DNA from 4 places in the Pantoea sp. At-9b genome. Region 1 is predicted to be linked to each of the others. Evidence: predicted binding sites of a transcription regulator. Region 1 holds the regulator's gene; each other region holds the start of a gene.
The links. Region 1 encodes Fur, which represses iron uptake genes when iron is present. Its sites were predicted from a motif close to ATAATAATGAGAACNACTATCAA; they were not measured.
Positions count from the first base shown of each region.

Region 2: a site for Fur is predicted at 1,819-1,841, ahead of entS (enterobactin transporter EntS). Genes of this name have one in related genera too.
Region 3: a site for Fur is predicted at 1,642-1,664, ahead of PAT9B_RS09565 (TonB-dependent siderophore receptor). Genes of this name have one in related genera too.
Region 4: a site for Fur is predicted at 1,547-1,569, ahead of fes (enterochelin esterase). Genes of this name have one in related genera too.

Region 1 covers NC_014837.1:1,232,120-1,235,281, reverse strand. Annotated here, with positions in the region: gene ybfE (LexA regulated protein) at 1-129, shown strand, start outside; gene fldA (flavodoxin FldA) at 256-786, shown strand; gene fur (ferric iron uptake transcriptional regulator) at 1,143-1,589, shown strand; gene PAT9B_RS05550 (hypothetical protein) at 1,648-2,043, opposite strand; gene glnS (glutamine--tRNA ligase) at 2,279-3,162, opposite strand, start outside.
Region 2 covers NC_014837.1:566,302-569,463, forward strand. Annotated here, with positions in the region: gene fepB (Fe2+-enterobactin ABC transporter substrate-binding protein) at 1-503, shown strand, start outside; gene entS (enterobactin transporter EntS) at 498-1,748, opposite strand; gene fepD (Fe(3+)-siderophore ABC transporter permease) at 2,022-3,011, shown strand; gene fepG (iron-enterobactin ABC transporter permease) at 3,008-3,162, shown strand, end outside.
Region 3 covers NC_014837.1:2,085,576-2,088,737, forward strand. Annotated here, with positions in the region: gene PAT9B_RS09555 (L-ribulose-5-phosphate 3-epimerase) at 1-795, shown strand, start outside; gene araD (L-ribulose-5-phosphate 4-epimerase) at 792-1,490, shown strand; gene PAT9B_RS09565 (TonB-dependent siderophore receptor) at 1,698-3,162, shown strand, end outside.
Region 4 covers NC_014837.1:574,952-578,113, reverse strand. Annotated here, with positions in the region: gene PAT9B_RS02530 (TonB-dependent siderophore receptor) at 1-1,369, opposite strand, end outside; gene fes (enterochelin esterase) at 1,623-2,834, shown strand; gene PAT9B_RS02520 (MbtH family protein) at 2,864-3,085, shown strand; gene PAT9B_RS02515 (enterobactin synthase subunit F) at 3,078-3,162, shown strand, end outside.

The DNA.
Region 1 (3,162 bases):
CTGCGTCGCGTGGAGCTGAAAATGAGTAGTGAGGCGGTTGACGCGCTCAATACACTGGCAGAGCAGCAAAACATCAGCCGTAGCGAATTGATTGAACAAATGCTGCTGGCGCAACTCAAACTGTCGTAACTCGCGCAGACCGCACGCAGGAACAAAAGTCACGGCTTTACAAGTTCCGCCACTTTGCCCGGTCTGCTATCATTCGCTTAACTGTGCATTCAACTCCTAATCAGGATTTAAGAGGTTACTTAACTCATGGCAATCGTAGGCATTTTCTTCGGCAGCGATACCGGCAATACTGAAAACATTGCAAAAATGATCCAGAAACAACTGGGTAAAGATGTGGCCGAAGTGCATGACATTGCCAAGAGCACCAAAGAAGATCTCGAAGCATTCGATATCCTGCTGCTGGGCATTCCGACCTGGTACTACGGCGAAGCGCAATGTGACTGGGATGATTTCTTCCCGACGCTGGAAGAGATTGATTTCAATGGAAAACTGGTTGCATTGTTTGGCTGTGGTGACCAGGAAGACTATGCTGAATACTTCTGTGATGCGATGGGCACCATCCGCGATATCATCGAGCCTAACGGTGCGGTGATTGTTGGCCACTGGCCGACTGAAGGTTACCATTTCGAAGCGTCTAAAGGCCTGGCAGATGACAAACACTTCCTGGGTCTGGCTATCGACGAAGATCGTCAGCCTGAACTGACCAACGAACGTGTTGATAAGTGGGTGAAACAGATTTTCGATGAGCTGCAATTGAAAGAGATCATCGAAGCCTGATCCCCTGCCCTCCTCAATGTGGGCGCTGGCTCACATTGAGTTAAAGGAATTTCCTATAAAAATAATAGCTACTGTTTTTTAACTTTTTCCCGCAATTCTGTAGAATACCCATAACGGTCATCCGCTTATTCCTCTGGCATCAGAATGAGGCTGAGTGAAATGGAAACAAAGACCTGCATGATCCCCGCCGGCGTTAGAGACACTTTTCCTTACAGCCACTGGTGATTTTCAGGATATTCCCTTGGTTTTCATTTCACTGCTTGAGTTCTATAATGAGACGCAAATGAGAATGCGCGTGATCGACATTCAAGGCCCTGCGCCGCAAGTGACTAGCTAAGTAACAGGACAATATCCGCATGACTGACAACAACTCCGCATTGAAGAAGGCTGGCCTGAAAGTCACGCTCCCCAGACTGAAAATTCTGGAAGTGCTTCAGGAACCCGAATGCCATCACGTCAGCGCGGAAGATTTGTACAAACGCCTGATCGACATGGGCGAAGAGATTGGTCTGGCAACGGTTTATCGCGTTCTTAACCAGTTTGATGACGCGGGAATCGTCACCCGCCATAACTTCGAGGGTGGTAAATCCGTCTTTGAACTGACGCAGCAGCATCATCATGACCATCTGATCTGCCTGGATTGTGGCAAAGTGATTGAATTCAGTGATGAATCCATTGAAACCCGTCAGCGTGAAATCGCCACACGTCATGGTATCAAACTGACCAACCACAGCCTGTATTTATACGGCCACTGTGCGTTGGGAGACTGCCGCGAAGACGAGACGCTCCACGACAAGCAATAAAATGTGCTATGCAGTATGAAAAAACCGGTGCCTGAGCACCGGTTTTTTTATGGCTGAATCACAGCACCAGCGTTTCTTGTAAATAACGCCAGCGCGGAATTGAGGTACTGCAATCCAATACCGCCAGCGAGATGCGGCTCTGGTTGGTGCCGTTCATCATTTGCAATTCACGATACTGAATCGTCACTTCCTTGCTTTGCTGCGAAATGATGGCATGTTCGCTGGTGGCAATACGCATCCCCTCACGCTGACCACGCAACTGGCGGAACAACACTTCCAGCGCATTGACGTCCAACTGCTTGCCCTGCGGCGTCACCATTTTGAAATCCGGGTGGAAGTGTGACAGAAACAATTCAATGCTGTCATCGGTGCTATCTGACTGATTAAAAATACGTTCGATAAGTTGATGTAATACCACCACGCTGTGTTTGGCTTCCTGAGCGAGACTTGTCATTTTTTTTCCTTTATAACCCGCGGAGCAACGTCTGAGAGCGCATAGCCTACCTGAAAAAAAGTTTTTAACACTCGCAAATGGATTAATTCTGTTAAAGTCAGATTAGTTGCAAATCCCGGTAACAAGCACGTTTCACAACTCGCAGCATAAAAGATGGCTAACCCTGAATTACGGCCAATAAAAAAGGGCGATCTCTCGCCCTTTTATCAGGATATGGGGAAAACGACAAAAAGGATTAATCGCCGATTTTCGCCCAGGTATCACGCAAGCCGACAGTACGGTTAAATACCAGCTTAGAGGGCTGCGAATACACGCTATCCGCGCAAAAATAACCTTCACGCTCAAACTGGTAAGGCGCCAGCGCTGCGGCATCGCGCAAGCCTGGCTCAACAAAACCTTGTTTGATGTCCAGCGAATTCGGGTTGATGGTGGTGAGGAAATCCTCCGCCGCACCCGGGTTCGGTACACTGAACAGGCGATCGTACAGACGGAATTCCGCAGGCAGCGCATGGATCGCCGAAACCCAGTGGATCACGCCTTTCACTTTACGGCCATCAGCCGGATCTTTGCTCAGGGTATCAACGTCGCAGGTACAGTAGATGCAGGTGATATTGCCTTCATCATCTTTCGCCACGCGCTCAGCACGGATCACGTAAGCATTACGCAGACGGACTTCTTTGCCCAGCACCAGACGTTTGTATTGCTTGTTGGCTTCTTCACGGAAATCCGCGCGATCGATCCACACCTCACGGCTGAACGGCACTTCACGCGTCCCCATCTCCGGTTTGTTCGGATGGTTCGGCATGGTGATGATCTCTTCATGACCCGCAGGCAGGTTTTCAATCACCACTTTCAACGGATCCAGCACCGCCATCGCGCGCGGCGCATTCTCATTGAGATCGTCACGGATACATGACTCCAGCGAGGCCATCTCAACGATGTTGTCCTGTTTGGTGACACCGATACGCAGGCAGAACTCGCGAATTGACGCGGCGCTGTAACCACGACGACGCAGACCGGACACGGTCAACATACGCGGGTCATCCCAGCCTTCTACCACCTTCTCACTCACCAGCTGTGTCAGTTTACGCTTCGACATTACCGCGTATTCCAGATTCA
Region 2 (3,162 bases), 670 kb from region 1:
TGATGACCTTGCTGGGTGACGCCACCGGCCATGAAACCGAGGCGGCGCAGCATATTAAAGCCTTTGCCGATCGTCAGGCGGCGCTGAAAAAAGCCATCAAATTACCGCCGCAGCCGGTTTCCGCCATGGTGTGGAATGGCGATGGACGTGCGGTGAATCTCTGGACCGCCGAATCGGCCCAGGGCAAATTGTTGCAGCAGTTGGGCTTCACCCTGGCGCTGCCACCGGCCAATATTCAGCAAAGCCACAGCATGGGACAGCGTAAGGACATCATTCAGCTCGCGGGTGAAAATGTCGCCAGCGGCCTGACCGGACACAGCTTCCTGTTATTTGCCGCCGATGACAAAACCCGCCAGTCGGTGCTGAGCAATCCGTTCCTCGCACAAAACGCCGCCGTCACGCAGCAGCAGGTTTATGCACTGGGTGTTGATAGCTTCCGCCTCGACTACTTCAGCGCCAGCAACCTGCTGGCTCGCCTGGAAACACTGTTTGTGAAGTCATGATGTCTGTTCCGCCAGCGTAGCGGCTGGCGGTTGATAGTGACGTAAACGTCCCATCACTAACCACATCAGCATGCCCAGCAGGGTAGCAGCGAAGCCAAACACCGCGGCGGCCTGCTGGGGTAACAACCAAGTGCCTATCCCGCCAATCAGCGCTGCGCCCAGCGCATCTCCGGTAACGTTTTGTGCCGTCCATAGGCTGTTAATACGTCCCAGCAGTGCATCGGGAGTTAATGCCTGAATCAGGGTGTACTGCACCAGGCTGGTGATTGAGCTGAAGTAACCGAAAGCCACCAGGCAGAGCAGCGCGAGGGCAAAATTCGGCATCAGGCCAAACAGCCCGAGTGCCAGAAAAGACGCGATGGCGCTACTGAGAATCAATAAACCAGGACGTGCGGCGTGCGCTAAGCGACCACTGGTCAAGGCGCCGATCGCGGCCCCCAGCGGCACCGCCGAGAACATCAATCCCAGCCGATCGGCACTGACCTCCCAATGTGGTGCCAGTGCCGGATACAACACGCGAATCGCGCTGGCCAGCGTGACCAGCGCGCCGATTAACGCCGCCATGCCGACCAGCGGGGTGGTAAACAGAAATTGCACACCGGTTACCAGCGACTTTACGGGATGTTCACGTGGTTGGGGCGGGGGAGGCAGCAGCGGCAGTTTGAGCAAGGTCAGTACGGTCAGCAAGGTTCCCAGCGCTGCGAGGGCGAAGTTCCACACCACGCCGCCGCTGGCAATCACCATGCCAGCAATGGCCGGTGACAGAATAGAGCCGAAGCGCACCGACAGCATGGTGATCGCGCCAGCCTGCATCAGGTTTTCGCGTCCCACCAGCGCCGGTGTTGCGGCCAGCAACGCGGTGACGCCAATCGCACCGAAAAAGCCATCCCACAACCCCAACAGATAAACCGCAGCCAGCGAAGGCTCAGGCAGTGCGGCATTTATTGCCAGCCCGACAAAACCCAGCCCACAGGTGGAACGCGCCAGTAAAATCAATTTTTTCCGTTCATAACGATCGGCCAACACCCCGCCGGTGAGCAAACCGATAAACATGCCGCAGGCGGCCACCGTGACGCCGAGTCCGACCAACAGGGACGATGCTGTCATCTGTTGAATTTGTACCGGCACCGCAACAGCCAGCATGCCGAGTGCGACAATCGAGATAAAACGGGCGATAAATACCGCGCGAAACGCCGGGTGGGATTTAAGCAGAGAGAGATCGATAAAGTGGGAGGGTTTGTTCATTTCTTCGCCTTTTTGCACCAATTTTCCTCATCTTTCGCGAGGCGAGTCATGATAACATAGACAAATACGAGTAATAACGATAACAAATATCATTATCACATTTATCCTACGCACGCGATTACGTTGATATACCCAAATCATTCGAGCTGTAGGAAGGCGGCAAAAGAGTGAATCCTCGGGAGCTTACTGAAGTAAGTGACCGGGGTGAGCGAGCGCAGCCAACGCACCTACAGTTTGAAGGATGAAAGGTATAAGTTGAAGGTTCATAACGCTATGTACCAGACTCGTGCACTTGCAGGATCAGGGATGCTGCTGGTGCTTCTTATTGCCCTCAGTCTAATGCTGGGTGCGCAATCCATTTCTCTTTCCGATGTTTATCATGCTGTTACCACCACCTGTGGTAGTGCCGATTGCGTTATCGTGCGCGAGGCGCGTTTGCCGCGAACCCTGGCCGGTTTACTGGCGGGAGTGGCACTGGGGCTGGCCGGGGCGCTAATGCAAAGCCTGACGCGTAACCCGCTGGCTGACCCCGGTATCCTCGGGGTCAATGCCGGAGCCAGTTTCGCCGTGGTACTGGGCATGGCGTGGTTTAACGCGCATACCCCAGCCGAATGGCTCGCTTTTGCGTTTAGCGGTGCGCTGCTGGCCTCATTACTGGTGTCGATGACCGGTGCGATTGGCGGAGGACGCGTCAATCCGGTGCGTTTAACCTTGGCGGGCGTGGCGTTAAGCGCGGTACTGGAGGGGCTGACGTCGGGTATCTCGCTGCTCAATCCTGACATTTATGACCACCTGCGTTTCTGGCATAGCGGCTCGCTGGATATCCGCAGCTTCACCAGTCTACGCACCCTATGGCCAGCCGTCGCACTGGGCAGCGTGGTGGCTTTATGTCTGTCGCAGGCGTTAAACAGCCTGAGTATGGGCGGCGATATGGCAACGGCGCTGGGTACGCGCGTGGCACGCACTCAGTTGCTGGGGCTGCTGGCGATTGCCTTGCTATGTGGTGCCGCAACCGCTGCGGTCGGACCGATTGCGTTTGTCGGGTTGATGACACCGCATCTGGCGCGCTGGCTGGTGGGGAATGACCATCGCTGGCTGCTGCCTGCGACCGCACTGGTGACGCCGATCCTGCTGCTGACAGCGGATATTATTGGCCGCCTGCTGGTGCCCGGTGAACTGCGCGTCTCCATTGTGACCGCCATGCTGGGTGCACCGATGTTGATTGTGTTGGTGCGCCGCAAACTCGCGCGGGGTGCGGTATGACCCGACGCGTCATGTTTCATACCTGCTGGCTACTGCTGGGTTGTGGGTTGATCGCATTCCTGGCAATGACGCGGGGAACCTTACCGCTCAGTGGGGAACAAATCTGGCAGGTGCTGCTGGGACAGGGTGCCAGCAATGTCAAACTGATCGT
Region 3 (3,162 bases), 850 kb from region 1:
CGACTGGCGCTGGCGAAAGCCTGTGGTTTCGATTTTGTCGAGATGTCAGTCGATGAAACCGACCAACGGCTCGCCAGACTGGACTGGAGCAAAGAACAACGTCTGTCGCTGGTCAACGCGATGATTGAAACCGGCGTCAGCATTCCGTCAATGTGCCTGTCCGGCCATCGGCGCTTTCCGTTCGGCAGCCACGACGCTGAGACGCGTCAGCGCGCCGATGATCTGATGGATCGGGCGATTCAACTGGCGAAGGACGTGGGTATCCGCACCATTCAACTGGCGGGCTATGACGTCTACTACGAACCCCACGACGAAGGTACGGTAGCGCGTTTTGCCGAGGGGCTATCGCGCGCGGTGGATCGTGCTGCCGCTGCGCAGGTGATGCTGGCCGTGGAAATCATGGACACCGAATTTATCAATGCCATCAGCAAATGGAAGGTGTGGGAGCAGCAGCAGGCGTCGCCGTGGTTCTCCGTCTATCCCGATGTCGGCAACCTTAGCGCCTGGGGCAATGACGTCGCCGCCGAGCTGGCGCTGGGGATTGATCGCATCGCCGCCATCCATCTGAAAGACACCCAACCGGTTACCGCCAGCTCGCCGGGGCAATTCCGCGATGTGCCGTTTGGTACGGGCTGCGTCGATTTCGTCAGCGTATTCCGCACGCTCAAGCAGCTGAATTATCGCGGGGCGTTTCTGATTGAGATGTGGACTGAAAAAGCCGAAGAGCCGGTCGCGGAGATCGTGCAGGCACGGCGCTGGATTGAACAAAAAATGCAGGAAGGGGGATTACTGTGAGCTTATTAACCTTGAAACAACAGGTGCTGGAAGCCAACCTGGCGTTACCGCGCCATCAACTGGTCACCTTTACCTGGGGCAACGTCAGCGCCATCGATCGTGCCAACGGCCTGGTGGCGATCAAACCTTCCGGCGTAGAGTACGACGGCATGACGGTGGAGGATATCGTGGTGGTGGAGCTGGAAAGCGGTCGCATCGTTGAAGGCAGTAAAAAGCCATCCTCGGATACCGCTACCCATCTGGCGCTGTATCGCGCATTTGCCGATATCGGCGGCATTGTGCATACCCATTCGCGCCATGCCACCATTTGGTCACAGGCAGGGCAAGACCTGCCTGCCTGGGGAACGACCCATGCCGATTATTTCTACGGCACCATCCCCTGTACCCGGCTGATGACCGAGCAGGAGATCGTCGATGAATATGAATACCACACCGGACAGGTGATTATTGAAACCTTCCGCTCGCGCGGCATCAGCCCGACAGCGATTCCGGCAGTATTGGTCAATGCCCATGGCCCCTTTGCCTGGGGCAAAGACGCCGACAACGCGGTGCATAATGCCGTGGTACTGGAAGAGATTGCTTATATGGGGATTTTTTCGCGCCAGCTGACGCCGGGGATTAAACATATGCAGCAGGATTTGCTGGATAAACACTTTCTCAGGAAGCACGGTGCGAATGCCTACTATGGGCAGTAACGTGTTGAATTAAAACCCCTCCCGTAGCGGCGCGATTTATCGCACAATTCTGTGCGCGATAAATCGCGCCGCTACGGGGCATGCTGAACCATTCGGTCATACCTGCTCGCGAAAAAATTACGCAGAAATTACGCAATCGCGACGGAAAATAAAGCTAATCACTCTCATTATCATTCCTCTTTTTTGACACCAGTGATTACTTTATTCATGAATAATAAACCTGTTCTTTTGCGCGGCAAAAAGTTCCCTGCGCCCAGCAGCCTGGCGGTGATGATCAGTGTCTGTTGCAACCTTGCGCTACACAGCGCTCAGGCGGCTGACACCACGGCGCAGGTGATTCCGGCAAAAAAGGTCACCGCGCAAAAAAACACCGAGGAAAACACCCTGACCGTCACTGCTACTCCGGTGAGCCGCTTCAATCCGGGTGGTGATGCACTGGTGCCCGCTTATCTCGACGGACAGGTGGCCAACGGCGGACGTCTCGGGATCCTGGGCGAGCAAAGTGCGATGAACGTACCGTTCAGCATCGTTGGCTATACCAGTAAAGCGATTCAGGATCAGCAGGCACGATCCGTGAGCGATGTGGTGCGTAACGATGCCTCGGTTGCGACCGGTTACGGTTACGGCAACACCCAGGAGATCTATAAGATTCGCGGTTTTGAGTTAGCCAGCGAAGATATCTCGTTCGGTGGCCTGTATGGCGTATTACCGCGTCAGTTTATGCCTGTCGAACTGGCTGACCGCGTGGATATCCTGAAGGGTGCCAGTGCGTTTCTCAACGGTGTCCCACCGGGCGGTACCGGCGTGGGTGGCACCATCAACCTCGAACCCAAACGTGCCGGGAGCGAGCCGCTGACCCGCGTCTCCCTCGACTACACCTCCAAATCGCAGGTAGGCGGAGCGGTGGATATTGCCCGTCGCTTCGGTGACAACGATCAGTGGGGGATTCGCGTCAATGCGGTGCATCGTGAAGGGGAAACGGCGGTGGATTACCAGAAACGCCGCCTGACGCTGGGCACCATCGGTCTGGATTATCATGGCGATCGCTTCCGTGCTTCACTGGATGCCGGTGCGGAGAAGCAGACGGTGCACGGTGCGCGTTCGGTGGTGTACACCAGCGGCATGACCAGCATTCCCAAAGCGCCGTCGGCCACCACCAACTACGGCCAGAAATGGGCCTTTACCGACACCAGCAGTCAGTTTGCCATGCTGAAGAGCGAATATGATCTCAGCGATAACTGGACGCTGTACGGTGGCTTTGGTGGCAACCACACCCATGAATACGGCTCTTACTCCTCACCAACCGTTAATGACAGCAACGGCGACGCGACTATGGGTCAGATGCGCGTGCCGTACTTCTCCGACGGTCTGTCAAGCCAGGCAGGGATTCGCGGCAAGTTTGATACCGGCTTTGTGAACCACAGCATCAACCTCGGTTACTCCAGCACCTGGAGTCGCATTCGTAGCTCGTATGCGATGTCTTCCGCCAGCATCAGCACCAATATCTACGATCCAAGCTATGTTGATGAGCCAACCGATGTGGCCTACACCGGCGGCCATATGGATGACCCGCGCGTCACCAGCCGTACCTTCAACAGCGGCGTGTCATTGGCTGATACCATGTCGATGCTGGATGATCGCGTACAGCTGATCACCGCGCTGCGTCGTCAGT
Region 4 (3,162 bases), 660 kb from region 1:
AACGCAGACTTGGCGTCAGCATAGTGCTGTCCGTCACTTCCATGTTGTCTTCGGCAAACAGCGAGAAGATTTCCGCCTGTGAATAGGGTGAACGACCGGTATTGGAGATGCCCGGCACGCTACCGTAGCTGGCCGCCTGGGTGGTTGAAGACGGATCTTTCATGCGCTGCTGGTTCCATTCGGTACCCAGCGTGGCCGTCTGGTTGATCAACCATTCAAACGGAATGCTGATTTCGCTGTGCAGCATGATGTCATCCAACTGAATGGTGTTAAAACCACTGTTGGAGAAGATGCCTTCGGTGCCGCCAGCCAAACCTTCATTAATACGGGTATTACGGGTTTTCTCGTAGCGTCCCCAAGTATTGGTGCTGACGCCGTTGTCCCATGCACCGGTCCACTTCAGCGAAACGTTCTGACGATACAGGCGGTTAGTTTCGTCACCGTACAGGCTTTTCACCAGCGTGCTGGTGTTGGTGTTCTGGGTATCACCGGCATACAGGTTGCCCTGACGGCTATAACCCGCCTGAAGTTCCAGGGTCTGCATTGGCGCAAACGCCCAGCTTAATAAGGCATTGATATCTTTATTGACGGAGCCTTCGCGACCGGCCGGATAGCTGCCCGCATAAGTCCCGGTACGATCAGCCGCATGGCCTTCGTTGATGTCGTAAGCATCCGCCTGGGTCTTGGCTAAACCGCCATACAAACGGAAGTTGAAATCATCGCCCAGCGGTCCTTGCAGACTGAAGTTGGTGCGTTTGGTTGCGCCTTCATCTTTGTGCTGCGGGACGTTGAAATAGGTGTTCCAGGAACCGTGCCACTGCTGATCGGTGTATTTTTTGGTGATGATGTTCACCACACCACCCGCCGCGCCGTTACCGTAGCGCACCGCTGCCGGACCACGGATCACATCGATATGGTCGATCAACTCCGGCGGCACCCAGTTGGTATCACCGCGGGTGTCACGCTCACCACGCCAACCGAGACGTACCGAGTTACGGCTGGTAATCGGGATACCATCCACCATAATCAGGGTATTTTCCGGGCCCATGCCACGAATATCGATCTGGCGGTTGTTGCCACGCTGGCCGCTGGTGGAGTTACCGGTCAGGTTAACACCCGGCATGGTACGAATGATTTCAGAGACGTCACGGGCTGGCGGATGTTTTTTGATTTCATCAGCGGTGATAGTGGAAACACCGGGAGCCTGGAGTGTCTGCTGCTGAGCGGTCACCATCATGGTGCCGCCATCAAGGGAGTTGGCGTCTGTGCTGGTAGTCGTCGTACTGGAGGTCTCTGCTGCCCATGCACTGCTGGAAAGGAGCCCCAGTTCAATCAGAATGGCTAATGATAAACGCGAATATTTTGTCATTTTTTCGTTCCTGGATTGCCAGCAAAGGTAACTGGCGCGCCGGTGAGAAGGTCACAGTCCCTATCGAAACCCCGTTCCAAACCTGGCAGTGCCATCCGTTGCGCATCCTTTCTTTAAACAGAAAGGTGACAGGCGGAACGAGCGTGCTCATTTATGAGCGGAAACACCCTATTGCAAATGCAAATAATTATCAATAGTATTATTTATAACCTTTGTGAAAGAATCCTTGAGTAAATGGCGACTGGCAGCACCTATGACCTGGCTAAATGATCTGACCGGCAGTGAAGCCTGGTGGCAGGAGCAACAAACTAAAGGTATCCCGCGGGTGGAAGGCGAAGTGGATGGCGAGTGTCAGGTCACTTTCCTCTGGCGCGATCCGCAGGGCAACGAGGCGCAGTCGCGCATCCAGCGGGTCTGGATCAACATCACCGGTGTGACCGATCACCACCAGCGCCGCGCCCCGCAATCCCTGATGCGTGTTGCTAATACCGATGTCTGGTACTGGCAAACCACCCTGCCAGCCAACTGGCGTGGCAGCTACTGCCTGATGCCGGATGAGCAGGCGACTGATTTTTCCGGCGACGTCGACATGTATGCGCTGCGCAACTGGTGGCGTGATAAATTCCCGACCGCCCAGGCTGACCCGCTCAATGCGTTGCGTGGCTGGTCCGGCGGACGCGGCATGGGGGTTTCCCCGCTGCATCTGCCTCTGGCTCCCAATCAACAGCTGTGGCGCGCAATTGATGAAGGCCGCGCCCCTGCCATCACATTGCAAGAATATCGCTGGGATAGCCGCTTGCTCGACAATAGCCGTCGGGTGTGGATCTACTGCACGGGCGAGACCCAGCCTGAGTCACGGCCCCTGGCCATTTTGCTCGACGGCCAGTTCTGGGCCAACAGCATGCCGATTGCCGGCCCGCTCCAACAACTCACCGATGAAGGCGCATTGCCTGCCGCCGTCTATCTGTTTATCGACATCATCGATCGTGAGCATCGCAGCCGCGAGCTGCCGTGCAATGCCCTGTTCTGGCAAGCCTTACAGGAAGAATTGCTTCCCCAAGTGGCGCAGTGGGCACCGCACCAACAACAGGCCGACCGCACCGTGGTCGCCGGACAAAGTTTTGGCGGTCTGGCTTCGGTGTTCGCGGCGTTGCACTGGCCGCAGCAATTTGGCAACGCCATCAGCCTGTCCGGCTCCTTCTGGTGGCCGGAACGGGGTAATCCGCACGGCTGGCTGTTGCAGCAACTGGAGCAGGGTCTGGCACCGCGCCAGCCGCTGCGTTTCTGGCTGGAAGCGGGTAAACGTGAAGGCCTGATTTTGCAGGCGAATCAGCAACTGCAACAGCAGTTACACGCCGCTGGCTATCAGGTGCACTACCAGCCGGTAGAAGGTGGCCACGACGCGCTGTGCTGGCGCGGTGGCCTGCTCGATGGCTTACAGGCGCTGTGGCGCACCCCGATATAAATTCATCTCGCCCGGACTCAGGAGCCGACATGGAACATCGCAATCCCTTCGACGATCCGCAGCAGGATTGTCTGGTGCTGTGCAACCCGCAGCAACAATACAGTTTATGGCCCGCGTTTAGCGCCCTCCCCACTGGCTGGCATACCGTGTATGGCCCCCAGCCGCAGCCGGATTGCCTCAGCTGGCTGGAACAGAACTGGGGGGATATCCGCCCAGTGACGCAGGACACAAACCGGAGCGACAATGTCTGAATCTCTGATGAATCGACCCCACACTGAACAACAAACCCTGCCGCTGGTTGCGGCGCAGCCCGGCATCTGGATTGCCG